DNA from 3 places in the Alkalihalobacillus phoenicis genome. Region 1 is predicted to be linked to each of the others. Evidence: riboswitches for the same ligand, from Rfam matches in the RefSeq annotation. Region 1 holds a riboswitch; each other region holds the start of a gene.
What was found. Region 1 has a riboswitch for cyclic di-GMP ahead of AA0017_RS02965 (type II secretion system protein). Riboswitches for the same ligand answer to the same signal wherever they lie in the genome.
Positions count from the first base shown of each region.

Region 2: linked by a shared signal. The riboswitch ahead of AA0017_RS00230 (EAL domain-containing protein) and the one ahead of AA0017_RS02965 (type II secretion system protein) in region 1 are both predicted to bind cyclic di-GMP.
Region 3: linked by a shared signal. The riboswitch ahead of AA0017_RS14885 (EAL domain-containing protein) and the one ahead of AA0017_RS02965 (type II secretion system protein) in region 1 are both predicted to bind cyclic di-GMP.

Region 1 covers NZ_CP154853.1:667,409-678,107, reverse strand. The annotation lists gene mreD (rod shape-determining protein MreD) at 1-300, opposite strand, end outside; gene mreC (rod shape-determining protein MreC) at 300-1,172, opposite strand; gene AA0017_RS03005 (rod shape-determining protein) at 1,188-2,228, opposite strand; gene radC (RadC family protein) at 2,388-3,080, opposite strand; gene AA0017_RS02995 (Maf family protein) at 3,085-3,681, opposite strand; gene AA0017_RS02990 (hypothetical protein) at 3,787-5,283, opposite strand; gene pilO (type 4a pilus biogenesis protein PilO) at 5,713-6,462, opposite strand; gene AA0017_RS02980 (hypothetical protein) at 6,459-7,013, opposite strand; gene pilM (type IV pilus biogenesis protein PilM) at 7,013-7,948, opposite strand; gene AA0017_RS02970 (prepilin peptidase) at 7,985-8,746, opposite strand; gene AA0017_RS02965 (type II secretion system protein) at 8,867-9,307, opposite strand; cyclic di-GMP riboswitch class II at 9,397-9,480, opposite strand; gene AA0017_RS02960 (type II secretion system F family protein) at 9,673-10,699, opposite strand, start outside.
Region 2 covers NZ_CP154853.1:47,905-58,603, reverse strand. The annotation lists gene AA0017_RS00245 (flagellar protein FlaG) at 1-318, opposite strand, end outside; gene AA0017_RS00240 (YjfB family protein) at 438-749, opposite strand; gene AA0017_RS00235 (PilZ domain-containing protein) at 792-1,163, opposite strand; gene AA0017_RS00230 (EAL domain-containing protein) at 1,198-3,282, opposite strand; cyclic di-GMP riboswitch class II at 3,405-3,488, opposite strand; gene AA0017_RS00225 (hypothetical protein) at 3,824-4,063, opposite strand; gene AA0017_RS00220 (hypothetical protein) at 4,328-5,392, opposite strand; gene AA0017_RS00215 (flagellin) at 5,472-7,109, opposite strand; gene AA0017_RS00210 (response regulator transcription factor) at 7,489-8,109, opposite strand; gene csrA (carbon storage regulator CsrA) at 8,874-9,098, opposite strand; gene fliW (flagellar assembly protein FliW) at 9,100-9,546, opposite strand; gene AA0017_RS00195 (DUF6470 family protein) at 9,832-10,416, opposite strand; gene flgL (flagellar hook-associated protein FlgL) at 10,463-10,699, opposite strand, start outside.
Region 3 covers NZ_CP154853.1:3,133,465-3,144,163, reverse strand. The annotation lists one part of gene AA0017_RS14890 (IS3 family transposase) at 1-114, shown strand, start outside; one part of gene AA0017_RS14890 (IS3 family transposase) at 114-1,000, shown strand; cyclic di-GMP riboswitch class I at 1,171-1,257, shown strand; gene AA0017_RS14885 (EAL domain-containing protein) at 1,350-3,521, shown strand; gene AA0017_RS14880 (AraC family ligand binding domain-containing protein) at 3,647-4,411, shown strand; partial or broken gene AA0017_RS14875 (iron chelate uptake ABC transporter family permease subunit) at 4,396-4,545, shown strand; gene AA0017_RS14870 (SMI1/KNR4 family protein) at 4,923-5,462, shown strand; gene AA0017_RS14865 (alpha/beta fold hydrolase) at 5,550-6,437, shown strand; gene AA0017_RS14860 (DUF4177 domain-containing protein) at 6,484-6,672, shown strand; gene AA0017_RS14855 (AraC family transcriptional regulator) at 6,933-7,757, shown strand; gene AA0017_RS14850 (VOC family protein) at 7,944-8,837, opposite strand; gene AA0017_RS14845 (hypothetical protein) at 9,089-9,382, shown strand; gene AA0017_RS14840 (class I SAM-dependent methyltransferase) at 9,426-10,226, shown strand.

The sequences.
Region 1 (10,699 bases):
GACTAGACTATCCTGTACCCTTTTAAAAGATAAGGAAAACAAATAACAAGTTAAACCAAATCCAAATAAATAGACCCCTAACAAATCGGTATAAACGACATCATATAACAAACCGAAGATGAGCCCGTAGAAAATACTCGAAGAACGTCCTAAGTATATTCCAATAAAAACGAGTAGAACGACAACAAACCTAGCGACGACTATAAACTGACCTTCAATCGCTTGAGTGATGAATTGAAAAATCGTCCCCTCTACGATAAAAATAAAAAAGAGCAGCAAAGAGAGGTAGTACCGACTCATTATTCATCCTCCTCAAGTAATGCTGGATCAAGAGTGACAGAAGTTCGTTCCACGATATAAACATAATCAAGACCAGAAAAATCTGCTGTTGGTTCAATATAGACATTTTGTGTTAAGCCATATTCATCAGGCTCCACAAACGCTACTGTTCCAATCTCTAGACCAGCCGGATAGACATCACCCAAACCAGATGTTGCAACCATCGTATCCAACTCAATTTCCGCATCGATATCCAGCTTCCTCATAATCAGAAGCCCTCGCTCCTCATCATAGTCCTCTACAAAACCTGTTTCTGGCTCATCTAACTGGATTTGGGCTGATACACGGTTTGTCCGATCATTATCCGTTAATAGTTGAATATATGAGCTGAATTCACTCACACTTTGTACTTTTCCAATCAATCCACCTTTTGAATCGATAACGGCCATATTGTTTTCTACTCCGTGTTGAGTTCCACGATTTAAACCAATATGTTCCTGCCATCTATCCGGATAACGGTGAATCACAACAGCTGGGCGCAATAAATAGTCGTGTAAGGATTCTTCTAGTTCAAGCATATCTCGCAACGTATCGTTTTCATTTTGCAGCAGATTTCGTTCTACTGTTATCTTGGCATACTCTTCCAACCTAGCTTTTAACACTTTATTCTCTTCATAGATATACTTCATATCACTAACATTCTCAAAGAAACCCGCTACTGCATGAGCGGGTTTTGAGAAAATGGATTGTACCCAACCAACGGTATCACGCATAATCTGCTCAGGACCCGTTACTCGTTCTCTGTCGCTTAAGGAAAAACCAATCAACGCCACCAAGATAATAATACTGACTAAGAGAACAATTAACTTTTTGTTTGAAAAAAAAGATGGCATGTTTGAAACACCTACTTATGATTTTCTATCAGATCGTGATGTAATTCCAGCTTTTGAACGGAAAAGATGTAGATTTTCTAATGCTCTCCCTGTACCAATTGCGACACAATCTAATGGATTCTCCGCTACGATAACTGGCATATTCGTCTCGTCACTTAATACCTGATCTAAGTTACGTAAATATGCTCCCCCACCAGTTAAAACAATTCCACGATCCATAATATCGGCAGCAAGCTCAGGCGGCGATTGCTCCAATGTATTTTTCACAGCCTCAATAATAGTCGTCACCGTATCAGCTAATGCCCCAGCAATTTCATCTGCTGTTACAGAAAGTGTTTTTGGCAAACCCGTTAAGAGATCACGTCCACGAATATCCATATCATCCACGCCTTCAGGTGCTCCTGCTGAACCAATCTCAAGCTTCAATGTTTCGGCTGTACGTTCTCCAATCATTAAATTATAATTTCTTTTAACGTATTGGATAATCGCTTCATCCATTTCATCACCAGCGACACGAATCGACTGACTTGTCACGATCCCACCTAATGAAATAATCGCGACTTCCGTTGTACCACCACCGATATCAACGACCATACTACCAGTCGGTTCCCAGACGGGTAAATCGGCTCCAATTGCTGCCGCAAAAGGCTCCTCTAATGTATAAGCTTCCTTTGCTCCCGCTTGTTTAGTCGCATCTTCAACCGCTCGTTTTTCAACTGCTGTAATTCCTGTTGGTACACAGACCATAACATTCGGTCGACGTGAAAACATAGAACGATTTTTAGCAGCTTGTCGAATAAAATGTTTCAACATAGTAGCTGTTGTATCAAAATCTGCAATAACCCCATCTTTCATCGGACGAACCGCGACAATATTCCCTGGCGTACGCCCGATCATATTTTTTGCATCATTTCCTACTGCTTCAATAGAACCTGTATCTGTACGAAGTGCAACAACCGAAGGCTCACGCACGACAATTCCTTTACCTTTAACATAGACAAGCGTATTTGCCGTCCCTAAATCAATCCCAATATCTTTTGAAAAACCACCAAACATCTATATGTATCTCCCTTCAATGATCCAAAATCATACCCTTTATTATATCTAATAATTGAGTAAAAAAATAGCCTTAAGTTCCCCGTAAGTAATTTTACATCTTTCCCATGACTTCTAACATTATTTTCTATTTATTGAAACAATTCTTTTTAACTTCCTTCATTTAACATACCCTTGTTCCTTTAAGCTAATGTATTTCCTGTCACCAATAATGACATGATCCAATAATTCAATTCCTAGAACTTGTCCAGCTTCTGATAAGCGGGTTGTAACATCAATATCTTCTTTACTAGGTGTCGGGTCTCCTGAAGGGTGGTTATGAAGACAAATAAGCGAAGCGGCTGAACGTTTTAAGGCTTCTTTAAAAACCTCTCGCGGGTGTACAATTGAGGCATTTAAGCTACCAATAAACAGTGTTTGCCGATGAATGACTTGATTTTTTGTATTTAAATAAAGAGCCATAAAATGTTCCTGTTTTAAAAAGCGCATATCTTCCATCACATAGTTGGAGACATCTTCTGGGGAGCGAATGACATACCGATCCGCTGGAACAAAATTGTGAATCCGCCTGCCTAATTCAATCGCTGCACTTAATTCAACAGCTTTAGCAATTCCGATCCCTTTTAACGAACACATTTCTTCAATCGTCGCTTCCTTTAGTAAGGTTATGCCATCAAAAACCTTCAAAACTTGTTGAGCAATTTGTAAGACCGATTCATTCTTTGTACCTGACCTTAATAAAATCGCTAATAACTCTTGATTCGACAAAGCTCGAATCCCGTCTTTTAACATACGTTCACGTGGGCGTTCACTTACGGGGACATCACGAATGGGGAGAGGCTGTTCGTTCAATCGATTACTCCTTCCAACTATTCAATTTTTTATTTTCGGGAAAAATAGAATACGCTGCTAAGGCTCTCATCACTTTAGCTAATGGTAAACCAACAACATTATTATAATCGCCTTTTATTTCCTTAACTAAATAAGCTCCTAACCCTTGAATCGCATAAGAACCCGCCTTACCAATCGGCTCACCACTATTCAAATAACGCATTATCTCATCATCTGTAAGCTCATACATCTCAACATCGGTTTGTTGATAAAAATGTTGAGTTTGATCGCGTGATAAAATCGTCACTCCTGTATAAACAGAATGTTTACTACCAGAAAGGAGCTTTAACATTTGGAAGGCTTCCTCTTTACTCTCGGGTTTACCGAGTATGCTACCTGCCTTTGCCACTATCGTATCGGCTCCTAAAACAATTTTATCAGGATGATCAACAAATACAGCTTCTGCTTTTCGGTTTGCTAATTGTAAGACGAGCTTCTCTGGGAGTAGGTTTTCTTCCACTTGTTCAGATGTGTCTTTTGTTATAATCTCAAAAGAATAATTTACTTGCTTCAACAATTCTTGACGCCTCGGGGAACTTGAGGCCAAAATGAAAGGTATCATGAAGGGCACCTCACCAATAAGTTTTTCTCTTATTGTACAAGGTTATCTTCATAATACCAAATTTAGCTAATCACAACAACATCATATGTCTGAATATTTAACTAATTATTCTTTCGTATTCATCATAAGCGAATAATTATTTAAAACCGATAATAAAGCTTGCTGGACTTTAATGGCATCAGATGTACTTTGACTTTCATTATAAGAGACTAACGCGGTATTCGCTTCTTTTAACCGGTCTGCCATCTCTAATGCGTATGGTTTTATCTCATCTGGCAAATCAGAAAAGGCGGCATCTCGTTGTTCTGACAAAGTATTGACTTTATTTGTCGAAGCATCAAGCTGTGAGGCTGAAATCATCGCTTCCTTTGTTAAAGCAGCCGCAGATAAAGTAGAAAGTTGCTGAAATAACTGAGTCGCCTCCTCAAACCAAGCTTGGCTTTCGACTGAAGGGGGCACTGAATCGCCATTAATTTGGTACGTTTTTACATACGTTTCTTGTCCTTCACCGACAAAATAGGCACTGACATTTTGTGCTTCGGCTCGATCAGCAGCAAGTCCAATAAATAAATAAAAACTCTCTGTATCCGCTAATAATACAGCCGGAAACCCGTTTGATAACATTTGTTCGTTCATTTCATTTCCTTTTTCAAGAGTCGAAAACGCACCTGCTTGTACAACTTCAGCTGTGAGTCGTGGCCATTGAAGCTGATGATTGGTCGCACCTGCATCAACACCATTATTGCTCATAACAGGTACGGCTCCATTTTGTGTTATTGACACATCACTTTCCCCAGTAAAAATCGTCTTAATCACAAACCCAAAACTTAACCCAACAATAATAGCTGAAAAAATCGCCATGACCGTCATTACTGGAAAATCCTGAAATGAAAAATTCCCTTTTTTCTTCTTTTTCCGTTTATATGGCAAGCTCGGTCCTTGCTCACGGTTTCCATCATCCCAAAACGGATCCGCGTTTCGTTTCCGTTCCTCCTGAAGCTGCCCAAAATCAATTACCTTTTGATTTGGTAACGGAACTTCTAACTCCATTTCAGATGAGGCTCCCATCTCAGTCGCATTTTGGTAACTCTGACTATGATCGGTTTGCGAATCGACTTTTTGGCTTTGTTGAGATGCGGTCTCTTTCCATTTTTTATCGTAAGCAACTTTCTCTGTCTTTTCCTGATTCTGAAGTTGAGCATTATTCGGTTCAGGGAAAATATGCGGTAACGGTCTCACATTCTCTTTTGGCTTGTCCGAGTTCACCATTTCTTTTTTCTGTTTATTTGGAAATGGTCGAATGACGTCATTTTTATATTGAGCCGGAAACGACTTGACGGTTTCAGTTTTATATTGCTCTGTGAATGGCTCTTTATCGTTTCTTTTCTCAAGGGGGCGAATTTCATCAGATAACTGCGTTTTCTTTTGGGCTTTTTCTTTTCCTTCTTTCTTTTTTTCCACTTTTATCGGCTGCACTTCTTGTCGTTCTTCGATTTGTTGTTGCAGCTGTCGGTTTGTTACTTGTTTACTAGACAAATCCACCTTCTTCACTGGCTGATTGAGTTTTATTGAAATCGTCCGCTTCTCCTGTTCGCTTCCCATGAAAAAGATCCCCTTTCACGTTATCTTCTTAAATCTATTCTATTAAACTTAAGGGGATGATAGAACTAGAATTCAAAAATATTTTCAAAAATAGGATTCTTTTGTGCAGAGGATATGATAGCAGATTAAATGAATGGCTGTGAGAGTTTTATGACCCATTGCTTGGTATTCGTACCCTAGTCTTTGCTTTGCTGTTTTTTCATTACCTATTAATCATTATTCGCACCGTAATCTTCGCTATCACAATTTTTCATTACCTATCAACCACTATTCGTACCTTAACCTCAGCTTTGCCCATTTTATGTTACGAATAATCTCCACTTCAAAAGCAAACAACAAAAAAGCCAACGAGATGTCAGCTTTCGACTCTCATCAGCTTTAAAATGTGACGTTTATTTCCTCTAGACTCTTCCATTAATCAAGATTCGCTTAACGAAAAGGATCCTCTTTCTCCGAGCGATTCGAATAATTGATGTTTGGTTCGTATTCTGAAGCGATTTCTACCATTTCAGGATAATAGAATGTTGAAACGACTAGTGAGGCAGTGAGTTGGCTCTCCTCACCATCATTCGTTTCTCTAAAATTAAAACTGTCTACTTTAACAATTCGATCGAGCTGCTGCAAGTCTTCCACAAACGAAATGAGACTATTATAATTCGGTGCTTCTAACTGAAGAGATAACCGAAATGATGCAAGTCCTTCAACTACAGCCAGTTCTTCGTCAAATTGCTGATTAACACTGTCACTCTCGTTATTCACATCTACTTCTTCATTTATCTCATTTAATTCCGTTTCATTTTCTTCCATCTCAGCGATAATCGCTCCAGACAAATCGGCACTAGCTTGTGTCTCCACTGTCATAGAACGAATCTCAGTCGACGTATTCTCACTAATTCCGTTTAACAAAACGAAAAAATAGTCTTGCCATGGCTCACTTGGAAGCTTTTCCTGTAATTGCTCTACATTGTATTCAAGTTCAACGTCAACATCTTGTTGTGCCTCTCTTCCAACCAAAAGTTGCAACGTCTCTTGCTCCACCTTCAACTGCTCATCTATCCTTGCCGCCTGTTCACTATGTGGTCGAACGAGCGAAAAATACAAATACAAATGAACTAAAAGGACGAGCGAAAAAAAGAGCACCAAAAATAAAATTCTTTTTTTAGGCCAAAATAATCTCATTTGCTCTCACCTAATTTTTCTAAGTTAGCTTGATTTAACTGGACTTGAAAAGTTGCTGTATAAGAACGGTCATCTGCCCCTTCTTCTGTCCTCACTTCTAAAACCCAAACCTCGTCGACGACCTCTGACTGTTTCAACTCATTTTGATAAGCAGCCATTTCCTCTGTTTGTTCAAACTCGACATTCATTTCAATAAATAAAGGTCCATTCAGTTGAAAGTCGAAAAAAACAACATTAGCCGGCAATAAGCGAACCATCTCTTGCATCACACTCGGCACATAAGAAATGTCTTTTTCTAACCTTAATACAGCCATATTCCATTTTTTCTCTTCCGACATATTCAGGGCTGTCGAACTCTGGTTGAGCGTTGCGATCTCGAGTTGAACTTCATTTAATAGTTGCTGATTGTCAACTACCTTTGTTTTAGCATGCTGTGCCTGATTCATTGTAAAGACGACCATAAAGATGAGATACAATAAAATAATTAGGAAGATAAACAGTGGCGTTATATCACGTTTTCGTTTTTCAGGGAGTAAATTTACCTCAAGCATCAATGCACCTCTTTTTTCAAAACAAGCCCATAACTGTCATAGTAGCGAGCATTAGACTCATCTTCAGCCAGCTTTTTATACTGGATGACAGGAAAATCTAACTGTTCGGCTAAATAATTTTTTAAGTCTGATAGGTTCTGATGATCGCCACATAAGAAGAGATGAGAGTATTTTCCTTTCCCGACTCTAACATTGAAACGATAAAAGTTAATCACCCGTTCAATCTCTTGATAGGCCTGTTCGACATAAGAAAAAACAGGATCCTCTTCAGCCATAAATTCGACCGACTCTTGAAAAATATGTCTAAAAAACAACGGCCGTCCCTTTTGAAAAACAGTAAACGTCAAAGAATGTTGATCCATTTGTACTAAAAGCTGTTCCTCTTGTTCCTCACACGTAAATTGCTCCGAAAACAAACGGTAACTACAAAGAGAACGAACATCGAGGGCATTCAGTTCAATGGACAACTTTCCGAAAAAAAGAATCAATTGCTGAACAACTTTCTCCTGGACAGCAAATAATAAAACCTCATCCTCTTTTTTTCCTTTTTCAATCGTATGAACATCAAAAATCGGATCCTCCCATGGTAAAAGCAACGTTTCACCAAGTTCATGATAAAGTTGTCCTTTAATCTCTTCCTTACTTAGACCTTTTTTAACTTGGTGACGACGAATAATGAGCTGACTGTCAGGAATACAAATTTGGATTTTTTCGTTTTTCAACCCCCACTTTTCGATATATGGGCTAAGTAACTCTATTAACTCTTCCTCTTGCACAATTAATCCGTCATGGATAAGCCCTGCTGGTAAAATAATCTCATCGATTGTTGTAATTGATTCATGCTCAGGCTTTGTACTTCCTATGTATCGAATCACATGATCTTTTAAAATCAGGGCATGACGACGCTTTTGTTTAAATAATGATAAAAACCCCATACTGTTCACTCCGAACTTTAATGATCTCTCTTTTTGTTAAAAACCACTTATATGCAAATACCACTGAATCAAGTCATGTCCGTAAAAATAACTGAGTAATGTGCCGAGTACGATAAAGGGACCAAACGGAATCGGTTGTTTTCGCTTTATTTTTCCAGTTAGCATCAAAACTCCACCAATCGCCGCACCAAAAAAACAGGAGAAAATAAACGCTAACAAAACCAATTCAAAACCAAGGGTTGCACCAAGAAGGGCGAATAATTTCACATCGCCACCGCCCATGCCGCCTTTACTAATGACAGCGATTAAGAGTAATAAACCAAACCCAACAGCCGCTCCTAAAGGTAGCTCCCACCAATGTTCAAAAGGGACAACAAACAACCGAAGCCCGATAAAAAAAGGACTAAAAAAGAGCAATAGCTTATTGGGAATCAGCATATATCGGATGTCCGTCACGATAATAATCATCAATAACGAGATTAATAGGAGAGCGACAAGAAGCTCCAAATCAAACCCGAATTGCCAAAAAGCAAAAACAAATAAAGTCGCTGTACTCAGTTCAATCAGTGGATAAAGCGGAGAAATCGGTGCCTGACAGCTCCGACATTTCCCCCGCAAAAATAGATAAGAGAAAAGCGGGTATAAATCCTGTGCTTGTAAAGTTCGATCACAGCTCGGACAATAAGAACGAGCTCGAGTGAATAAATTTCCGTTAGGCAACCGCAAACCGACTACATTATAAAACGAGCCTAAACAAAGCCCGAGTACCGCTAAATAGATAATGATAAACAGCTCCACACCCGCTCCTCCTTTTTAATGACTAGTTGAAAGATTTTATGGAAAAAGCCTATCTGTAAGGATAGGCTTTTTGTCTTTTATTTTAAGACTATTACTATTATATAGATTAAATTTAGTTTACTATTCGGTAGTGCACGCCTCTCTACCTAATGAAGTAAGCTCTTGAGAAGTTTTCTCGTTTATTTCACATTCTCCTGAAAAATTAATAGATACAGCATCGGCACCATTTGTGCCAGCCCCAACAGTCACTGTATAATCATCAATGTTACCATCTTCACTAGTATCCCAGGGATCTGTAACAACTCCTCCATCTAAGTAATCACCTAAAACATTATGAGCTAAATCTCCTGACGCCCCACTAGTCCCAGCCTTATACAACGTCGCAGCACTCAAAATCTGCTGAGCATTCGCTACCGCTGCATCCTTCTTACTATTCTCAATAATATTTCCAATACTCGGAATAGCAATAGCTGCAATGATCCCTAAAATAACAACGACTGCTAGTAATTCAACTAATGTCAATCCTCGTTCGTTTTTTACTCTTTGTAATAACTTTTTCATCCTTTTTTCCTCCTCATAATAATTGGTATTGTTTTTGATGCTAAGATTGTGTTTGTAATTGTCCATACAAAAAGGCCAATTACTTTATTTACAAACTTGGCCGGTTGCACTACTTGCTCCTGACTATCCAAGTGCCCACATACAGATAATCGATCAACACATCCAATTTTATAAGTTGTTAAAAAAGCTATTAAACCATTAAGAGTTAGCTATTTTAATTTGTTTATTCAATATATCGAACAAAATGAATCTAAGAGAATCTTATCTAAATTAGGTCTATTTGTCTAGTCTTTTTTATTCAAAAATAAAAAAGATTGACTGCCTAAGATAAAGCTTTTTCCGCTTATCTTCATCACAGAAGTTTTTTACCCAATATGTTGAAAAAGAGTAAACATCGGAATGATTATCGCCATGACGATTGTACCGACAATGACGGCTAGTCCTACAATCATGACGGGTTCGATAAACGCTTTTAATTGGTCGGTTCCGGTATCGACTTCAGCTTCGTAATAATCTGCCACTTTTTCCAACATCGTATCCAAAGTACCAGTTCTTTCGCCTACTGTTATCAGTTGAGTAACGAGTGGCGGGAACACCCAATGAGCTTTCATAGGAACAGCAATCGATTCTCCTTTTTCGAGATGAAGGCGAGCATCTTTTAAGACTCGATTCACGACCTCATTATCAACAATTCTTTCCACAACCTCAACGGCATTTATAATCGGCACCGAGCTAGCAAAAAGAGAACTTAAAAGCCTTGTAATTCGGGCTAATACTGCTTTTTGAACAAGTTTCCCAAGTACAGGAATTTTCAAAATAAATAGATCAAAATAATAGCGATATTTCCGATCATTTTTAACCAAGACGAGCATCGTTCCGATTATGATCCCCATTCCTAACAGAAGCCACCAGAATTCACTAATCATTTCACCAGCTCTCATGACAATAATTGTAATTAACGGGAGTTGCTGATTCATGTTGGCAAACATACTAGCAAACATCGGAACGATAACGGTTAAGAGAAAAACAACTACTACTAACGCAAATAAACTAACTACGAGTGGATAGGTCATCGCGGCAGTGATTTTTTGTTTCGTTCGATACTGCTTTTCATAATCATCGGCAAGCCGTTCTAAAATATCATCGAGATTTCCACCCATTTCTCCGGCATAAACCATATTCACAAATAATTCTGGAAAAATCGCGGGATGCTTTTTCGTTGCTTCTGATAAAGAGATTCCACTGTTTACATCCTCTGTTACCCCTGCTAATGCTCCCTTTAATGCCTTACTCGTCGTTTGCTCAGCGGATATATTTGTCGCCGCAACGATCGGAATTCCAGCTTTTAACAAAGTGGAGAATTGCCGTAAAAACAAGACAAAATCTTGAGTT
Region 2 (10,699 bases), 620 kb from region 1:
GAGAAAAACTTCTGGGGGAATTTCTTTGACAACTTCGTCTGTATGCGTGCTTATAAGTTGAATGTAAACACGGTCTAAATCGTCATGGACGTTGAATTTCACTGAAGTTTGATTTGACTTTAAGAGCTCATTCATACTATCGACTTTCTTCATTAATACTTCTGCAGGAATAGCCCCTTGGTAGTTTTTCTTAAATTCCGTTTCTCCTTTAGTCACAATAGAAGTTGGAGTTTCAAAGTTAAATTTAAATTGGGCATCATCACTGGCAGGTTTGGCTTTAAATAAAGCATAGGCATCAGTTGTTGGCTTAATCTCCATTTTTGTATCCTCCACGTCTCATTTTTACTTATATCGGACATAAATTTGATAAATAAAGAGGAACAAAGGCCTATTATAGTCACAAAAAAGAAAAAAGCTCCCACGAAGGAAACTCTTTCCTATAATTTAATATCAATTGAATGACCTAAATGTGGCTGAGCCGCTCTTTCAACCGCATTTACATCGGCTGAGCTCATCAATTTTTGGATCGCTTGACCTTGCTGCTCAGCTTGCCCTAAGTTTTGTTTTAATAAAGAAACTCCTACTTGTTGCTGAACCTTGCCTTGATTTAGAGCGATTGATAATAGTGGAATATCGATTTTAGAACCCTCCCATTTGATTGTAAAACAAAAATGGCTGAATGATCTTACCCGCTGAAAACGCAGACGAATGGAATCCAATCGCCCTTCTTTATTTGGTAAATTATACATAAAAAACAGCATTCCGTCTAGATAAAGGTCCTCTTCTACAACCTACTTATTCACCACTACATATTTTTTTAAGGCATCTAATAACTCTTTTTCCGAATAAGAATGTGGCTCAAACTCGACCCCGTACATACAGCTTTGCTGACGATCCTTCCTCCAAATGAGCTCACCCCTTAGACGAAACGGTTGATCAAGAATCATAAACTTCAGCAAAATTTCCGTTGCAACAGGAAGCTGAAGTTCTGAAATGATTTTCATCCCTTTTAAACTCATATCGATGATTTGAATCGCTCCTGTATTACTTTCCACCCCTATACCTTGAATACTCTTAATACTCATCGTTCCAACGAGCGGCTCTTTAAAAAGCAATCGAAACCCTTCATTCCGTTTAAAAATCCCATCGGCTGGATATTTCATTCCTCACACCCCTTATGTAAATATTTCTTTTCAACTAATTTAGTTGGGCATTCAAATAGTCTTCAAATTCATTGTTTGATAAAGGGTGGCTAAATAAAAATCCTTGCCCTTGGCTACAGCCTTGTTCACTTAAACTAATCAACTGTTCTTGGCTTTCAATTCCTTCTGCGATGACATTCATATTTAATGCTTGGGCAATATCAACAATTCCTTTAACAATCGCCAAGCTTTCTTTATTTACATGAATGTCACGTATAAAGGACGCATCGATTTTTAACGTATCGACAGGAAGATGTTTAATATAACTAAACGAGCTATAGCCAGTCCCAAAATCATCAATTGAAATATGAACACCTAAATCGCGAATTTCTTGAAGCGTCTGGACCGTATTATCTAAATCAATCATAATACTTTCTGTCACTTCTAATTCCAACCATTTTGCATCTAATTCGGTCTCATCAAGGATCATTTTAATCTTCTCAGCTAAATTCGGTTGCGAGAATTGGCGGGTCGACAAATTGACCGATAATGTTAAAGGTGAGTGCCCTTGGTTTTGCCACTTTTTATTTTGCTTGCAACCCTCTCTAAGGACCCATTCACCAAGTGGGATTATTAAACCAGTTTCTTCTGCAATCGGAATAAACTTATTCGGGGCAATCCTGCCTAATTCTGGGTGCTCCCAACGGACAAGGGCTTCCATCCCAATTAAAGCTCCTGTCTCGATATTTTTTTTAGGCTGATACTCTATATAAAACTGCTCTTGCTGAATCGCCTTCCGTAGCTCATTTTCGATCAAAATTCGTTCCAATGAGCGTTCTTCCATATCGGAATGAAAGAAAAGAAAGTTATTTCCTCCTTGTGCTTTGACCGTATAAAGGGAAATATCCGCTCTTTTTAACAATTCATCGACACTATTTCCGTCAGAAGGAAAGAGGGAAATCCCAACACTACACGAAAGTTCAACCATTCTTTCTCCAATTTCAACAGGGTCTCGAAAGCTCTCAATAATTCGTTGTGAAACGACCTCTACTTCTTTTTTGCTAGATAAACTAGTAAGTAAAATTGTAAATTCGTCTCCGCCAATTCGGGCGACGATATCAGAAGAACGCAGGCATTGCCTAATCCGCTTAGCTACTTCAATTAAGGCTAAGTCACCGACCTCATGCCCGTATGAATCATTGATGTATTTATATTTATCAACATCGATATATAAAACCGCCAATTGGAGGTGGGAGTGCTTCAGGTTTTGTATTTCTTTCCGTAAGCGGTCAATAAAAAAACGACGATTTGGCAATTCTGTCAATGTATCGTGATAGGCCAATTGATAGATTAAGCGTTCATTCTTTTTCCGCGCGGTCACATCACGAATCACTAATAAAAAATACTCACTTTTTTCCTGCTCATTATAAATCGGATTTAACTTCGCTTCCGCATCAATATACTGTCCTGATTTTCGTTGAATCCGAAATTCTAATTCAGTAGATGTCCATTCCGCCCCACTCATTCGGGACATTCCCTCACTAAAATGTTTGCGGTCTTCTATATGAATCCAATCGAGTAAATTCGTCTTGGCTTCTCCTTCTAGACGCTCCCCTAAAAACGGAATCGATGAAGGCGAACAATAAAGCACATTCATGTTTGAATCGAGCGTCACAATTAGATCAGAGGAATTCTCGGTAATCAAGCGATATTTCTCTTCACTTTTGCGAATATCTTCTTCCATCTGTTTTTGGATCGTGATATCGTTTCGAATAGAAACATACTGATAAGGTTTTCCTTGTTCATTTAAAAAAGGGACAATCGTCGTATCGACCCAATAATAAGAACCATCCTTCGCCCGATTTCGTATTTCCCCTTTCCACGTGTCTCCCCTTGCAATCGTTTTCCACATTTCTTTAAAAAAAGTAGCAGTATGATAACCTGAATTTAAAATACGGTGATTTTGACCAAGTAGTTCCTCCAATGAATACTGAGAAATTTTACAAAACTGCTCATTGGCATAAAGAATCACACCACGCTGATCCGTCAATGCCACAATCGAGGATTGGTCCAACGCATATTTGACATCTCTTAATTCCCTTAAAACCTCTTCCTTTAAACTTACTTGTTGCTCCACCATTTGAATTCCCCCATATGTTCTTTCTAAGAAAGCTCCCCAAGTAATCATCTTTGTAAAATAAAAGCAATGACAAAAGCAAATTGCCCTCTTGTTTCTGTTTGTTTAAATAAAAAAAAGACCCTCAACTTGACGGTCGGTTGCACTACTCGCTCCCAGCTATTTAAGTGCCCACATACAAATAGCCATTCCTCGCTCCCAAATCTATGTATATTTTACTAGATCCTCTAATATCCTTAACTCTATTACAGGACTAAAAAACTAAAGATCAATTGATATTCAGTGAACATTTTTTGATAAGTTTGAGAATACTAAAAAGCGAGAAAAGGTGGAGTTGGTTTACTCCGCCAGCTACATGCCCTACGCGTTCCGCGGGTGAGTCGGGAGCCTCCTCGCTCATCGCTGTGGGGTCTCCCGTCCTTCACTATTCCCACAGGAGTCTCCAGGCATTCCGCTGGCTCCGTTTTGGTAGACCCAATAAGTGACTTCACTTAGTAGGCCTTTGAGGTTGTTGCTAATAATGAGATAGTTATAGCTTCCAGTTCTAATGGACAATAGGCTGTAATTGTTTCTCTAGTAGAGATACTTCTTCTTTTAATTCGTTTAATCGGGTGTTTAGTTTGTTTTTTTCATTTATGGATAGCTGAAAATCACGGGCGAATTCGGCTATTCCTTTCATTTTATGGAGTTTTTCTTCTATTTTGGCTAAGATTTGGTCTTGTTGCTTTGCGTATTGTAGTTGAGATTCTAGGGATTTTTTATGTTCTTGGGTTTCTTTGTTCATTTATATGTCCTCCTAGAGTGGCTAGCTGCGGAATTTATGATTTATTCTATTATAGATCGGTAAAAACAATAGAATAATTAATAAAGGTTCACAATAAGATTTTACCACTTTCAATTGTACTAGCAAAAAATTGCTCACTTGCTCAAAAAGAAACAAAGTAACCTCACTTGGCCACTCTAAGTATTACTCATCCATATTCTACTGTTCTTTTCTTATCAAAAAACCTTCTGAAAGTGGCTGGAGCTTCATCCCAAAGCAGTCAATCTAATTATATTTAATTATTGTCCCATCTCTAAATAACTCATATTCTTTTCCTGAGAACGGTTTTAAATTAAATAATTCCTTCCGCTCATTGTCTTCAAACCCTTTGCCATTAAAAAGAAAATCCCAAATGTTTTTACTCAAACCAAATTGAATATTTATTCTTTTAGATTCACACGCAAATAGACAATTTAGATAATTACTTACCGTAGATGTCTTATCAAATAAAACAAATTCTATTCCATTAATCTGTTCCTGAGTTAGTTTAATATTTTTAATATCATTAGAATTAAGCCACTTAAGTTCTTTTAAATTAACTGCAATAGTATTCAATCCAATAAAATAAAACCAAGTAGAATAGTGTAATAAAGTAATCTCAGGTTTCTTATTAACTTTATCATTGTATTTTGGGTCAACATAAATAAGTTCCGACTGTTTATTAATATCATCTTTTAAACGAACTACAGAAGTGTAAACCTTAGAGACCATTAAGAACTTGAGTTTATCTTCTAACCACATATTCCCCTTTTGACATTGTTCCAACCCTTTTTTAATTGTACTTTTAAGGTTCGTTCTTTGATGATTAATCCAACTTCCTTTTGATTCAAGAATGACATATTGCCCCAATGAAGTCATCATAATAAAATCAGGAGAACCTTTAGGCTTAGCATTTGTATGGTTTTTTATAAACTCATAGTAATCTATTATTTCTATATAGTTTAGTCTCTCTTGAAAAAATATATAGTTTATTCCTTGTGCAATTTCCCCTATTCTACCAGTGAGAGAGAAATCTCTCAAATATTGTTTTGCTTCATCCATTAATAATAACTTTGTATTTGAATCCAAAACTAATGCTTTAAGTAAATATAATGCACTAAGCGTAATATACCTTTGATTAGAACAATTAATATTTTGTGAAATTATAGTACGTCCTATCCCTGTTGCTAACTTACCAACACTTAATGAGAATTGTTCTTTTGGAATTTCAGTAATTCTATCACCCATAATACATTCATAACACAATTCTTTAACTGCTAAAGTCTTTGTATCTGTTAATTTTAAAACCAAATATCCTTCAACTCCAATTAAAATTTATTAAAAAGAGACCCTAGCATAACTAGAGTCTCCCTTAAGTTAAATATTAAAATTATCCAAGTAACTGTAATACAGCTTGTGGAGCTTGGTTCGCTTGTGCAAGCATTGCTTGAGAAGCTTGAGAAAGAATGTTGTTCTTTGTCATCTCCATAACTTCTTTCGCCATATCTACGTCACGAATACGAGATTCCGCAGCTTGTAAGTTTTCAGCTGAGTTGTTTAAGTTAGAGATTGTATGCTCTAAACGGTTTTGAACTGCACCTAGAGAAGAGCGTTGCTTAGATACAGACTCAATCGCACTATTGATGCTAGTAATTGCTGATTCTGCACCTTCACGAGTTGAAAGATCAACATCAGCTACTCCAAGAGCGTCTGCACGCATATCTTCAATTGTTAACTTAATATTTTGCCCTTGGTTAGCACCAATTTGGAAGCTAACTCCGCCACCTTGTGCAGTACTGCTCTGCCCAGCAAGACCTAATAATTGAGAAGCATCACTATTATCAAATTTCACACTACTACTAGCTTCTTCAGACCCACTTTGTACAACAAAAGCGCCATCTTTGACAGTTACAGACACATCTGATAATTGCTTATCGTTTGGAACAGTTTGATTATAAGCGGCAATTGCATTATTAATATCATCTTGCATTGCTGTTGCCGTATCAGTCATTAAATCCCCTGTATCAGGATCGGCACCACCAGTTTCAGCCCAAGTAACACTAATTTCCGTTCCATCAATAGTTACAGTAGAAGTGTCACCTGTCCCAACTGCACCTACTCCAGCCGCTCCTTGAACACTAAATAAACCTTCAGTACCAGACTCTGATGCAACTGGGTTTACAGCATCATTTGCAATCACATTAAGTGTATCAAATAATCCATTTTCAATACCTGCTTCTACAGTAATTGTAGATGCTGATCCTTGAGATCCAGAAGTAACTGTAAATTCATCATTATCAAACCCTACAGCCACACGCTGAATATCTGTACCGTTTGCTGTGTTATAGGCATCAATTGCTGCATTAATATCATTTTGTAATTGAGATGCTAATCCCTCTCCATCTTCTTCAAGAGCTGCATAAGTAGCCGCATCAAATTCAATGTCTAGTCTTGCACCATCAACTGTAATTGTTTCCGTGCTAGTGACTAAAGTATCTAAAGCATCTGCACCTGGAGTAAATGAAGCTGCTATTTCAGCAGCTGAGCGATTACCTAATTGCGAACTTTGTACAGCTGCATTGTCAACGCCCGGAATCGCTTTTTGTGCAAGAGAACCATCAACTAACTTCTGTGTATTGAACTCAGTCGTATTACCGATACGATCAATCTCTTCTTTTAATTGGCTGATCTCATCTTGGATTGCTTGACGGTCCACTTCTACGTTTGTATCGTTTGAAGCTTGTGTAGCAAGCTCACGCATACGTTGTAAAATGTTGTGTGTTTCTTGAAGGGCACCTTCAGCTGTTTGGATCATTGAGATACCATCTTGTGCATTACGAGAAGCTTGGTCTAAACCACGAACTTGAGCACGCATTTTTTCTGAAATTGAAAGACCTGCTGCATCGTCACCCGCACGGTTGATACGAAGACCTGAAGCTAATTTTTCCATTGAGTTTTGTCCAGCTGCTTGGTTTGTACCCATCTGACGGTACGTATTCATTGCTGGAATATTATTGTTAATAATCATTTAAATTTCCTCCTTGAGTTTGCTCCGCCCACTTCCTTGTGGTTGGATGTTGTTTTTTTGTTTGAAACGAATCAGTTGAAATGCCGGCCACATTTCTTCTGTTTGTCTCTACATTACTTATATCGACAGGATTTTTGGGATGTTTAGTGATTTTTTAACTTTTTTCATGATTTTTATCATAGATTTTTTATAGGTCTTAAGTTCCACACTTTTCTTGTCGAACGTGAAATGATGCACGTTTTTATGAGTCTTTTTATAATTTCGTTACGCTGTCAAATTCTGCTTTTTTCTATATATTGAAAAAAAAGACACTAAGAGATTCCCCCCCTCAATGTCTAGATTACGTTTCAATCTATTTATTCGATTTTATCGGTTAAACTTAGCCTCTGTTGACATAACCATTTTTGAACATTCGATTAATTAATTGGAGTTTGCTTGATACTTTTAATTTTCGTTTTATCGCTTCTACATACCCTGTTACGGTGTAAGGAGATAGGTAAATCTTTTCAGCGATTTCTTTAATGGAACAACCTTCAATCATTAAACTAAGCACGATGCTTTCCGTCTCTGTAAACACTTCTTTTGCCTTTGCTGTTAGGCTGAATAACTCTGTGTCTATTTCTGAGCCTGAGTGCTGTTGGACCGTTTTTAAGACTTCCTGCTGATACGCTTGGTCAATGTATTGCTGGCAAGACATTGCGGCGTGGAGTTTCTGAATGAGTTTGCAGAAGTTAATGGAATACTCGAAAATGTGGACTTTTGAAAACTTCAGTAATAGTTTTTGAACATACTTCACTTGGTCTTCAAATAAGATGACGTACAGTTGCTCATTATCTTTTATGCTTACATTCTCAATGATTGTCTCTAATTCCCTATGGCAAATAATCTGGACTGACCCGCTGGATTCATTAATAAATTCTGTATATAGCTTCGTTTTTAAGCTTCTATCGCTACATAATATACTAACTTGTCGTTCTCGCAGTGATTGTACTGAATCCACTAGCCTTCTCCTCCTTGTTATCCTAATATATATTTTCGAAAAAGTTAAAACACTATCGCGATTATGGCTCCAACTACTCCCTAAGTCTCATTCTTACCATCACACTTTAATATAATGAATGTACTACTAACAGAAGTACGTGTGAATAGGTCTTTTTCATAGATAGATAGACCCAACTTGTTCATTATTTAGAACAAAAAGCAAAATTACAAGTATTAATCACCCCTAAAATACCATTATTTGTAACAAAATCATCCAATTAGTTGCGCTTTATTAATACTCTAATATTTTATTAGAAAAGTATTAATCTATTTATACTCTTCCAAACAAAAAATAAGCCTTTTCTTTAACTGTTCTGATCTAATAACGAAAAGGACTTTATACCTAATCATTCTTTGGAGAGAACAAAAAAGATCGAAAATTGTTGTTTGTTGTCACTCTGATTGGATAAAACGGGTGAAAAATCAAACGAAAATGGGGCGAAATGGAAATCAAATGAATAGCCTCTCAACATGAAATGAGATAAGTGCGACGAAAATTACTGTATACGAAATGTCAGAAATTAGTGGGATTAAGTGTCATTTAATTGAAACTTATTTGATTTGCATTACATATTGTTCATAATTTAATCTTATTAAACTTCTAGCCGCTTGTAAATTGGTATTTGTACCGATTATTTTTTCAAAAAAGGAGATTATTTTCCCAAAAATGTTACCTTTGTGCCAAACAAAACAGACTACATCTTTTGTAGCCTGCTTATATGCCTACTTGTTGTGAATAAAGGATTTTAAGCTCTCTAAAGAGACTGTTTTGACCGCTTCATGATTTTCGGTTTGGATCGCTAAATAAATTTCCTTACGATGAATTTCAATATGTTTTGGGGCTTGAATACCTAGTTTGACTTGTTCCCCTTCGACCGCAAGAATTGTAATTTCAATATCGTCGCCTATTTGAATCGCTTCATTTTTTTTCCTAGAAAGCACGAGCATTTTAGTGGTCCCCTTTCACAGCAGGCTGCTGAAAAATAGGCTGCTTCGTTCTATAAGTGGAATCACTCATCATAAATTGTTTCCCTTGTTTCGTCACACTGTTTAAGATGACCGGTGCCTGTAAATTAGCGGTCGTCTCATGAAAAGGCTCTTGAATCGTCAAAAAGACAAAAATCACGACATCCTCTTCTTTTTCTATTTTTAATGAATCAACGAGCGAATCTGGTAATTTCACCTTATAGTCATGGACATATGGAAAAGGATCTACACATATGAAGGCAATCTCAGCCGTTTTCGTAGATTGTAAGACAAAAAATGGCGTTCCTTCTTCTAATGGAATGAGAGCAAATTTTTTTTCCTCTTCAAAAGCCGGAATCCCCTTGTCAAAATGGAACAGCTGATTAGAATCGACTTTGACTTCTCCGCTATATTTTGTTCGTATGTACATGACAACACATCCTTATATAATATCTTGATCACTGGTTCGTTTCATTTGAATAAAATCATTGTAGCATATCCTCTTTTAATCAGTATGGACCTAAATTTGGGAAAATGTAAAAAGATTGGAGTGACTATGTAAAAGAATGAGAGGAAAACTGGATGGTAAAGCAAATAGTCTCTATTTAGAGAAAGGACGAGTAGGAGGCTGGTAGTTTTTGTAGGTTGAGCTAAATTGATTTATAAAGTAAGGCATTTATTGTCGAAGGATCTGGAGTAATACATTGCTCCTACTCTATATCCCCCGATCAACATGTCCACCGACCACATCAAATGAGATCTGATTCTTCTGCTTTAAATAAACATCTGACTGCCATTTCGAAAATTTAATAATCGGATCGTTTTTTTGCACATGAATATCAATATGTCCATTTGGCACGTCATAATGAACGGTACTAGGTTGATAGGAAAACCTCACGCGGTCTAAACTTTTTGGCATATAAGCTATTTGGCTACTTGGAGCAGTAGACGTGGTTGTTTGTCTCGCAATATTAGCGATCGCATTTTGGCCTGTGTGAATCGCAGCTAACTGCTTACCTTCCCCTACTTTTTTCGCAATATAAGAATAAACCGAACTGATCATTTTCCCATGAAATTCAGAAGAAAACCTTAAAGGGTCTTTAAGATTAGCATCGGCAAATGCTTCCGTTTGGTCGATGTGAAGACGACTAGGGGTTGTATGGATTTGAATGATTTCATTGATTTTTTGGTCAATATGCATGTCCGCTTGGCGTTGCTTGATTTGCACAGGGGGTTCGTTTTTTCGGATTGCGATTTGAGCATGGACTTGGTTAATACTTATACTCGGCATATGCATCATCAAAACTTCCCCTCTGTACGTATTCAAAAAAGCTTACATATCAATCTTATCTTAAAAAGTCTAATAAAGATGGTTGCATAATTCTCGCACCTGCTGCTAAGGCAGCGTTATGAATATTTTCTTGGATGACTAGATTCATAATAACTTCTTCCATATCCACATCTTCGTTATCAGACATCATTTTTTTCGCACTAATTTCTTGATCGAGAATTCGGTTCTCAATCATTTCGACACGATTTGTTCTTGCCCCAAGCTCTGCTCGTTGAGAAACAAAATGGTCGAT
Region 3 (10,699 bases), 2.4 Mb from region 1:
TCGAACAACCAATAGGAAAACAATATTCATATGGTCATGGGCCTGACAGTTCAAGTAATGAAGAGAAGAAAGAACGTCAAATGAATCACTTAAAACAGGAAAATGAAATCTTAAAAAAGTATTTGGAGATCGAAAAGGAGTTGAGAAAGAAATCGTCCTCCAACTAGTCCAGACTTTACGAAAAAAATATACAGTATCAGCTATTTTATCAGCTTTAAATGTTCCCAGATCCACCTATTATCGCTGGGCATCTGCGCAATCAGTCGAGTTGTCTAAGGAAGAGGAAACGATTATTTACCTTTGTGAAAAAACAAAGTATCGATATGGTCATCGTAAAATCAAGGAGCTACTAAAACGTGACTATCTGATCAAATTAAACCGCAATACCGTTCAACGGATCATGCAGAAATACCACCTTCAATGTAGAGTCAAGCAAAAAAGAAGGTGGAAAGCTCAAGGGGAATCTGTCGTTATCGCGCCAAACTTATTACAGCGAGAGTTTCACGCAAGCAAGCCTAACCAAAAGTGGGTAACGGATATTACCTACATTCAATATGGTCCAGACACCTTATATTTATCAACGATCATAGACTTGTTTAATAATCAAATCGTTGCTTATAAGCTTTATACTCATCAACAAATCCCTTTGGTGATTGATACCTTGGATGAAGCACTAGAAAAGCGAGGGAACCCTAAAGGAGTCATCATCCATTCCGATCAAGGAAGTGTCTATTCTTCTTATGCTTATCAAAATCGGATAAAAGAAAAGCATTTAGTCAGTAGTATGTCACGCCGGGGAAACTGTTGGGACAACGCTGTCATTGAATCTTTCCATTCGAACCTGAAATCAGAAGAATTTCAGTATGTTAAATTCAATTCTTTGTCTTTAGAAGAAGTAAAGGATCGTGTAGATCAATTTATGAGGTATTATAACGAAGAGCGTATCCAAGAAAAATTAGGCTACCACACACCAATAGAGTTTGGTGATATGGCAGCCTAAGAAGGTGTTTTATTACTGTCTCAAATGACTAGGTCAGTCTATAAACCCAATTTCTTTTATCCCTGAGAGAAGAGAGAGTAATATTGGGAAATTTACATCTTTATAGTTAATTAATGGTTGTTATAGTGGGTAAAAATACCTATAATGTAAGTAGGTATAAAACGGTTTCAAATTGATAAAGGCAAACTCATCGAAAGGTGGGGACGCAAAGCTATAGGGACTAACGGATCTTGATCCTATGTCAGCCAGTTACCGAATTCCCACATTAGTGCTTATTTTTAAAAGTGGCTTGCTCGGTTTCTTCGAGTGGGTCACTTTTTTTATAAAAACGAGAAGGAGGCTCAGGGATATGGTCCAAAAAAGGGATGATTCAAAAGATAATGGAGTGTCAACTAAATATATTCAACAGTTATCATCAAGTTTTGCTATATTGGAAAATATAACAGAAGGAGTTCTGGTCTTAGACGAACATTGGTGTATTATATACGTCAATCATAAAGTTGAGAGGTTTGTTGGGAAAACAAATGATGAGCTTATTGGTAATATTCTTTGGGATTTATTCCCTGAATCAAAAGTAGATAGTAATTTTAGTAAGTACGCACATCAGGCAATGGCAAAACAAGTTCCCGTTGTGTTTGAAGAATATTTTAAACCAGCGAATGTATGGCTAAAAGTTAGAGTGATACCTTGGAATAAGGGGTTAATTTGTTATTCATTTAATATTACTGAGCGCAAAAGCTTTGAGAGATCAATTGATTATATTGCTTTTCATGACTTTTTAACAGATTTACCTAACCGCAGGTATTTTGAAAAGAAGTTACAACAAATAATAGAGGAGTCGAATCAAAACAAAAGCTCCTTTGCTTTGATCTCATTAGATATGGATCGATTTAAAAATATTAATGATACATTGGGACATCATATCGGTGATCAATTAGTCATACAAATGGCTGGAACATTAATTCAACAAATGGGTTTAAAAGGATTTATTGCCAGGCTAGGAGGCGATGAATTTGCCGTCATTTTAGATAAGCAGTTCCAGACCGAAAAAGTGGTAGATAAGATAGTTAAAGATTTTATTACTCATTTAGAAGAATGTCCTTTTAAGATATCTGATCATGAATTTTATGTAACGGTTAGTTTAGGAATCAGTTTTTATCCACAACATGGTACAGATGTTCAATCCTTATTAAAAAAAGCTGATATCGCTTTATATCGGTCAAAAGAACAAGGTCGAGATACATATCGAATTTATCATCCGGACATGGATATCGACAGTTATAAAAGGTTTTCGCTTGAAAAAGACCTGCGTATGGCGATTGAAGGAAACAAGTTAGAATTGTATTATCAACCACGAGTGCAAGCAGATTCTGGAAAAATGATAGCGGCAGAAGCACTTGTTCGTTGGAGACATCCGGAATGGGGGATGGTCTTACCGAAAGATTTTATTTCAATAGCGGAAGAGTCTGGACTTATATTCCCACTGACATATTGGGTTTTACGAACGGCCTGTAAGCAAATAAAAGCATGGGAACTTGGAGGAGCTCCGATTGTTCCAATCTCTATCAATATCTCAGCTCATCAGTTTTCAGCATCAAATTTAATTGATAATATTCAACAAATTCTTAAGGGAACAAAAGTAGATGGGAAATGGATAGAAATAGAGATTGCAGAAACATCTATTTTGAATAACCAAGACTTAGTCGAATCAACGATTGCCGAATTAAAGAAATTAGGGATAAAAGTGTCATTAGATGACTTTGGAACGGGCTATTCTTCGCTTGCTTATTTAACGCAATTTAAGGTAGATGTCTTAAAGATAGATCGGCATTTTATTCGGAATATTACGACGAATGAATCTGAAGCTACTGTTGTAAAGTCAATCATTCGCTTAGGACATGGTCTAGGTTTAAAAGTAGTGGCTGAAGGAGTCGAAACACATGAGCAGCTGACTTTCTTAAAACAGCAAGATTGTGATGAAATACAAGGTTTTATTTATAGCAAACCGGTCCCTATACATGAGTTTGAGAAGTACCTCCGAAAGCCAAAGTTAGCCTTAACTAGTTATGAAATTGAAATAAATTATAAGAATAGAAGAAAATTTTTCCGGATCATTCTTCCTTTTCCTCTAAGCTCACAAATGACGATTATCAAAATAAAAGATAAAGATATTAAATTAGGCTATTCGGAGGTGGTCATTGAAGATATTGGACTTGGGGGGATTTGTTTCTTATCACATTTATGTTTAGCTGTAAATGAAGAGATTATTTATCAATTTGAGACCGAGGTTTTAGGAGAGCATATAAGGGCTTCTGGTTGTATTGTTTGGAGACAAGAGGTGGAGAGGAACACTTACCGATATGGGGTAGAATTTAATCGTGATACGAAGGAAAGTGAACAGTTATTTCAGCTATTGAATCGGCTAGCTTTACAAATGAAAAAGAGTCCACTTGTCCCAAATAGTCGAATTATTGAGATAGATAAATTTAAATATTTTAAAGAGAATATAATGAATAACTAGTCATTTCCAGTATTTAAATGGAGCTTTTCCCTGAGAAAAGCTTCTTTTTTTGGCTGTCATCAAGTAAAATGACTGTTAGATAATGAGAATCAATATCATTTGGATTTTCTTTGAAAGGAAGTTACATGATGTTAACGAAGAGGGAACTGACTCAACTGAAGAATACAATGTTTGTCTATTCTGAGATTCATTATAAACATTATGAGCCGGGTTCGGAAATGAAGCGTAAATATGTTTCAAAGCATACGCTCATTTATATCATCTCTGGAAAAGGACGATTAACTTGTAATGAAAGAACGTATGTCGTGGAGCAAGGGAAGGTCTTTTTGTTAGCTCCCGGACAAATAGTCGAAGGAGTCGTTGATTGTACAGAACCTGTTCGGTTTTATGCCATTCCCTTTTTCTATCAGTGTTTTGGAGGTGGGGCCCCTATGCAAGCGTCTTTCCCATTTTTAGACGAAGGGGAAGTTTCTATTAAAGACACTTCACAAATTCTGACTTTGTTAAAGCAAATCGATGAAAACAAAGAGACCGAAGATCCTTTGCAAGAGTGGAGGCAACGAATTCGTTTTCAAGAAGTGATGTATACCATTGTATCAAATAGGCAGAGACAAAAAGAATGTGGTGACACTCATATAGTAATCGAACGAATCGTGAAATATATCAATGAAAATTATATGAAAGAGATTTCGATCAAGGGACTCGCAGAATGGTTTGGGTTAAGTCCAACGAATTTCGCAAAAATCTTTAAAGCTTATGTTGGGGTGAAGCCGAGTCACTATCTCACGCAAATAAGAATGAAAAGGTCAAAGGAATTACTCTATTCGAATCAACGTCTAAAAGTGGTTGCTAAAAGTGTTGGTTACAACGATGACCAACTGCTGCTTTAGTCGGAGCGTTGTTAATGATTTTCGCTGATATGATCGGTAGGATTTTTCTGTCCCCTTCTGAAATCCCAGCCGGAATCGTTGTATCCGCGATTGGAGCACCGTATTTTATTTATTTGTTGATGAAGAGTCATTGAGTACGGAAGCGAGTGTGGCGTGTGGATATGCGATTATATGTAACGTAAAGTTTGTGATCCTGAGATTAGGGTACGGATAAAGGGTTATAGGTAATGAAAAACATGTGACCCCAAGATTAGGGTACGAATAACCGATTTTATGTAATAGAATATTCGCAATCAAAAGATTACAGTACAAATAACATACAGTCTCTGCAAATGATTCGCTCCAAATAGCCATTAACTTACTGATAATAGTTAATGGCTATTTAAATCCTGCGAACGGTGTTTCATGGATTCATACTGAACTGACTATTAAATTAGCAAATAAAAAGAGGAATTTTAGAATGTTTTCAGAAGGTATTTATGAAAGTTTTCATATGGGGAGGGGAATGAAGATGAAGGAGTTGAGGGTAGAGGATGTTTTGAAAGCATTAAAACTAAGATTAGATGAAAATAACTTATTACATGTCCACCGTACATCAGAAGTGATACCTAAAATGGGCTTTATATTTAATGAACCTATTACTCATCATGAGTTAGAACATTTAATCTCCAAGTATAATTTAACTTTACCGCAAGAATATAGAGATTTTCTATTAGTACATAATGGAGCAAAGTTTTTTACTGATGAATATGGCGATTCTTTTAGTTTATATTCAATTGAGGAAATGATTCATGAAAAACATTTAATGGAAGGTTATTGTGATATTCATTACTTTTTGAAAAGCTGTTACCCAATTGGATATATGACGGATTTCGGGACATTATTACTTGATCATTCTAAAGGGAAGCAAAGCATTAAAGGAAATATGCTCTTACATTCGATTGAAACAATAAACCTGAATTGTGATTTAAAAACTTGGTTAGAAAGAATGATAATAGCTCAGGGGGTAGCTTATTGGGAATGGTATTCAAAAGTGGTTGAGTTTGATTAGAGGGAAAAAGTGAAAATATGGCTCGTTATGTAATGGTGTAATACTGTCAACGTGGAACATTATAAAAGTATTAAGGAGGAAGCCATCATGTGGAAAAAAGAAATGATCCAAACAGCTCGAGGAGAGTTTGAAGTTTTCGCGAAAGGTAAAGGTGAACCAATATGTATTACTCATTTGTATAGTGAATTCAATGAGTTAGGAGCTTACTTCGCTGATGAATTTACCGATTATTTCAAGGTCATCTTAGTGAACTTAAGAGAAACAGGTCAATCATGTAAGGCAGAAGATGACCATTTACTGAGTATGGAAGAAACCGTGTTTGATTTAGAAGCGATAAGAGTAGCACTTGGCTATTCCAAATGGGCTTTCGGTGGGCATTCAACTGGGGGAATGTTAGGTTTAAAATATGGAATCCTTGCACAGGAGTCCTTAACGAAATTGATAGTGGGAGGGGCCGCAGCATCCAAAAAATATATGGAACACCCTGGTAGCATGTATTGTTCAAAATCACCATTGAACAAAAGGGTATTAGAAGTTTTAGCTATTTTAAAGACTTCTGACAATCGAGAGGAAAGAATAAGTGCAAGTACTGAATGGTCAAACATGTCTTTGTATCAACCAGAAAAAAGGGAGGAGTACTTTAAGAAGCCAAGCAGTGGTAGAACGATAGCGAAACGATTAGATTATTACTCTTATGAAGAATTACCTACCTATGATTTGGTTGAGCAATTAAAAAAGGTTAAAATTTCAGTCTTTGTTTACTGTGGTGTGCATGATGCTCAATGTCCTTATGTATTTTCAGAAGAAATTGACGCAAATTTACCTAACTCTATTTTACATACATTTGATTATAGCAACCATAGTCCATTTCTCGAGGAAAAGAACAAATTTAATCAAATGGTGATTCATTTTAAAGACATTAAAATGGGGAATTTATTAAGTGAAATGACCAATTATTCGGAAACTAAAAATTGATCTTTACGTATAACAATTAAAGTGATTCTTGCGGGAGGTCTGAAAAATGTTCGAATATAAATTTGTCAAAGTGGAACTAAGTAAATGGAATAGTACACCAAAAGAAAATTACCAAGAAATCATTACCGAGCATGCGAATGATGGCTGGAGGTTTATTCAAATATTCGCACCAGCTACCTCTGGCTATGGTTCGGCTTCGTATTTTGAAATTATTTTTGAAAGACCAAGCATATGATAGCTTTTCTCTAGTTTAGTCGTATAGTACGATCTTAACGGTTGTAAAGTGGCTAAATTAGGAAATGGGGGAGTTGGAGAAATTTTGATATTTAACGAATTTGGTTTACATCATTAGAGGTAATGGGTGGATAGATGGAATATGGTTTTTTTAGAAAAACGGAGAAGAATAAGAAAGGTATATAGTCATATTCTAGATGAACCCAAAACTCCAAATTGATTACTTTGGTTTGATATTCTTTAACATAAGGAGCTTTAAAAGTGGATTTATTAATTAATTTAAACACAGCAGTAGAATATATAGAAAAGCATTTGGATAATGACCTTGATTATGGAGGACTAGCGAAGATTTCTTGTCTCCCAGAACATCAATTTAAAAGAATGTTTTTCTTAGTAGCGGGTGTATCTATATCAGAATATGTACGTAGAAGACGTTTAACTTTAGCTGTTTTTGACTTGAAAAAAGGAAAGAAAGTAATTGATGTCGCTGTAAAGTATGGTTATCAATCCTCTGATTCTTTTTCTCGAGCGTTTCGAGCGCTTCATGGGGTGACTCCAAGCAAAGTTAAAAGTAGAGAAGTACCACTAAAAACTTTTCCTCGAATGAGCTTCCAAATTTCTATCAAAGGGGATGATGCTATGGATTATCGATTTGTTGAAAAAGAAGCTTTTACTGTAGTAGGTAAAAAGGAAACGGTGGCATATAACGGTTCTGAATTCAACCCGGCAATATGGGAGCATTTAGAAGAGATTGAACATGAGCTTAAGCCGTTTGATAATACTGCATTTTCAGGTGTCTTACATATGTCTTTAACAAAGGGTACAGGAGAAGTTGATTACTATATTGCTGTTTCTACAACTAGTCCATGTTCTCCTACCTTTGAGCAAATAAACATTCCGGCGAATATATGGGCTGTATTTATTGCAGAAGGTGAGATGCCAAAGGCTTTATTAAATACATGGGAAAAAGTATATACCGATTGGTTTCCGAGCTCAGGTTATGAATTAGCAGAAGTCCCTGAGATTGTGAAGCCTATTGATGAAACAAAACTGGAAATATGGATTCCTGTCAAGGGTAAGAATTAATGTATATAGTCAGCGTTTTTGAAGGAAGAAGGATAAATAGTAATGTTAACTTTAAATACATATAAAATGGGGTCTTGTGAGTGAATTGAGCTAACAAGCCTCTTTTTTATTCAAAATGGGAAGGTTCTCCTCGACCAAATTAGAGGAAAGTGAGATGTCTTAGGTTTGACATCTCACCATTTGTGATCAATCGTTGTTATTCTGCATTTTTTCTACATTAATTAACAAGTTGCTTCCCATCTCTTCAATTGCTTTCTCTAACCCATTTTCATTTTCCATCATGGTGGCTAAGTCAAGGGAAATGATTTGCCACCAAACTCCATATTTATCTTCTAACCAGGCACTAGCTTCACGATACAGACCTTTTCCTTCTTTTGAGAGAGCTTTCCAAAAGTTATCAACTTCTTTTTGAGTACGGCAAACTATAATAAATGATATTCCTTCAGTAAAGGGGGGAAGTGTTTCATTTGTATAAGCCCCTATAAACTGCTGATTCTTTAAGTGAAAAAAAACCTCATCGTTTTCATTTTGATGATAGGTTTTTATTGAGTGTAGAGCGCTTTGAACCTCCTGAAATAATGACTGATAAAAAGCTAAGGCTTCTTTAAGCTGCTGATCATTTGAGAAAAAAAGATGAGGAACAACCTGTTGTTGAGTATCGACCGATATAATAAGTTTCCAGTAAATCCCAAATTTATCTTTCACCCAGGCGAAAGGTTCAGAAAGTTCATCTTTAGAAAGAGGTACAACAATATCACCTGAAGTAGAAAGCTGCTGATAGATCTCATAAAATTCTTCTTGATTCTCGCATTGTGCGGATAAGGAGATTGATTTATTAAATTCATATTCTGGACCTGTTCGACCGTTTAATGCTGTAACGGATGTGCTCCCTATAGTGAAATCTACATTCATCACACTTCCTGCCTGTGCAGGGTCTATGCCACATTTAATACAATCTTTTCGCTCTTCTGGAAAACGAGTGACTTGAACGATGGCTGAGTTTTTAAATATCTTTGTATAAAAGTACGCGGCATCCTCAGCTGCGGTATTGAAATTTAACTTTAACGATATAGAAGTCAAATTATGCTCCCCCTTGTTTTTTATAAGTTAATCATGCGATATAGCATAACAAAAATAGAAAAAGAAGTTCCGACTTTTGAAGAGCATAAATGTCGGATTTACGTAATTTCCGTCCATTGTGTAGTAGACCCTTATATAAAAATCACCAAATTATATATGAACAAATTAGTGGAAAACGGATCTATTTAACGATTTTGATATGATATAATAGGAAATATTTTCAAATTAATAGGTTTTGAAAGGAGTCTAATATGAAAGAAAATCCTAATCGAGGAATTTTAATAGGTATTTTAATTTGTTTAATTTTATTAGTATTAGGTAGTAATTCATCTGATCATTACTATCCGCAACAGTTTCCAAGTCAGATTGAAACCTATTCCAATGATGAGCAAATATTCACATTAGGAGATAACAAGATTGTCATTTATTCTTGGGGAGAATTTACCGTTTTTGAGTGGGATGAAGAAAGTAAGAGCTTTAAGTGGATCGAGACATTTGATCAGTATGAGCTTCAAAACGAAATCGACATGGATAGTTTAGAGTGAGCGGCCAGTGTACTTGAAACTTTAAATAGGAGGAGAACAAGTAATGAATGATTACGGTAATGATTTATTTAAAGGAACAGCCTATTATTATTCTCGTTATAGACCATTATACCCGGCTGCATTAGTTAGATATTTAATAGAGAAGTTTTCATTAAATGGCCAAGGACATATGCTCGATTTAGGTTGTGGGACTGGTCAATTAGCCTATCGTTTTACTGATTGGTTCGATAGTATTTTAGGAATAGACCCCGAACGAGAGATGATCCAAGAAGCAAAACGATTTAGTAAAGAAATAAGAGCAGATCATTTAGAGTGGTTTAATGGTGATTTATTTAAGTACATAAATATGGAAACAAAATCTTTTAAACTCGTAACCATTGCGAAAGCGTTTCATTGGATGGATAGAGCAAAGGTGCTGGATACTTTATATGACATGGTCAGTGATGGGGGAGGAATTGCCATTATAGATAATTATAATCCTCAGCAAGAGAAGTTACTGTGGCAGAAGAAGGTTGATGAAGTAGTGAAGGAGTGGTTTGGAGAGGAAAGAAGAGCAGGTAGTACTACTTTTTCTCATCCGACTGTTAGTTACGAAGAATTGATAGCACATTCCAAGTTCGAATTAGAAACCGAACAAATCCAACCTTATGAACAAGTTTGGGATATCGATTCAATCATTGGCAATTTGTATTCTACATCCTATGGAAAACTGTCATTTTTAAAAGGAAAAGTCGATCAATTTGAGAGTCATATTAAAGAAGAATTATTGGCTCTTAATAGTAAAGGTATTTTTAAAGAAGAGATTCATCTATCGGTAAAGCTCGCGATGAAGAAAAATGCTTGAGCGGAGGGGGGGATGGGCTCAAGTGTTCTACATAGTAGTATTCTATATAAAACAAGCAATACAAGAAAAAACAAAAAAGTTTACCTTAGGAAACTTTTTTGTTTACACGCAAATGTAATTGAGTTAAAATATTTATTATAACTCCTCCTTAGGATGTTTAAAAGGAAAGGGCTTCCCATTAAGCTCTTTCCTTATTTCCCTTTAACTATCCAAAAACCGAGAAGGATGACTCCAATTCCTATACCAGTTCGCCATGTAGGAACCTCTTTTAGAAATATATAGCCAATAAGAACACTTACAAAAATCTCTAATCCTTTAGAAATAATAAGTGAGAATGTGAGGTTGCTAAAACTCTTTGCCAAAAATTTAACTCCGTAACCAACCATTAGCATTGAACTTATTAACTCAACTTTCGCAGAGTATGATTGACTCTTAACCGTTGATAGAGATTGATTTTAGGGCGATACAATACT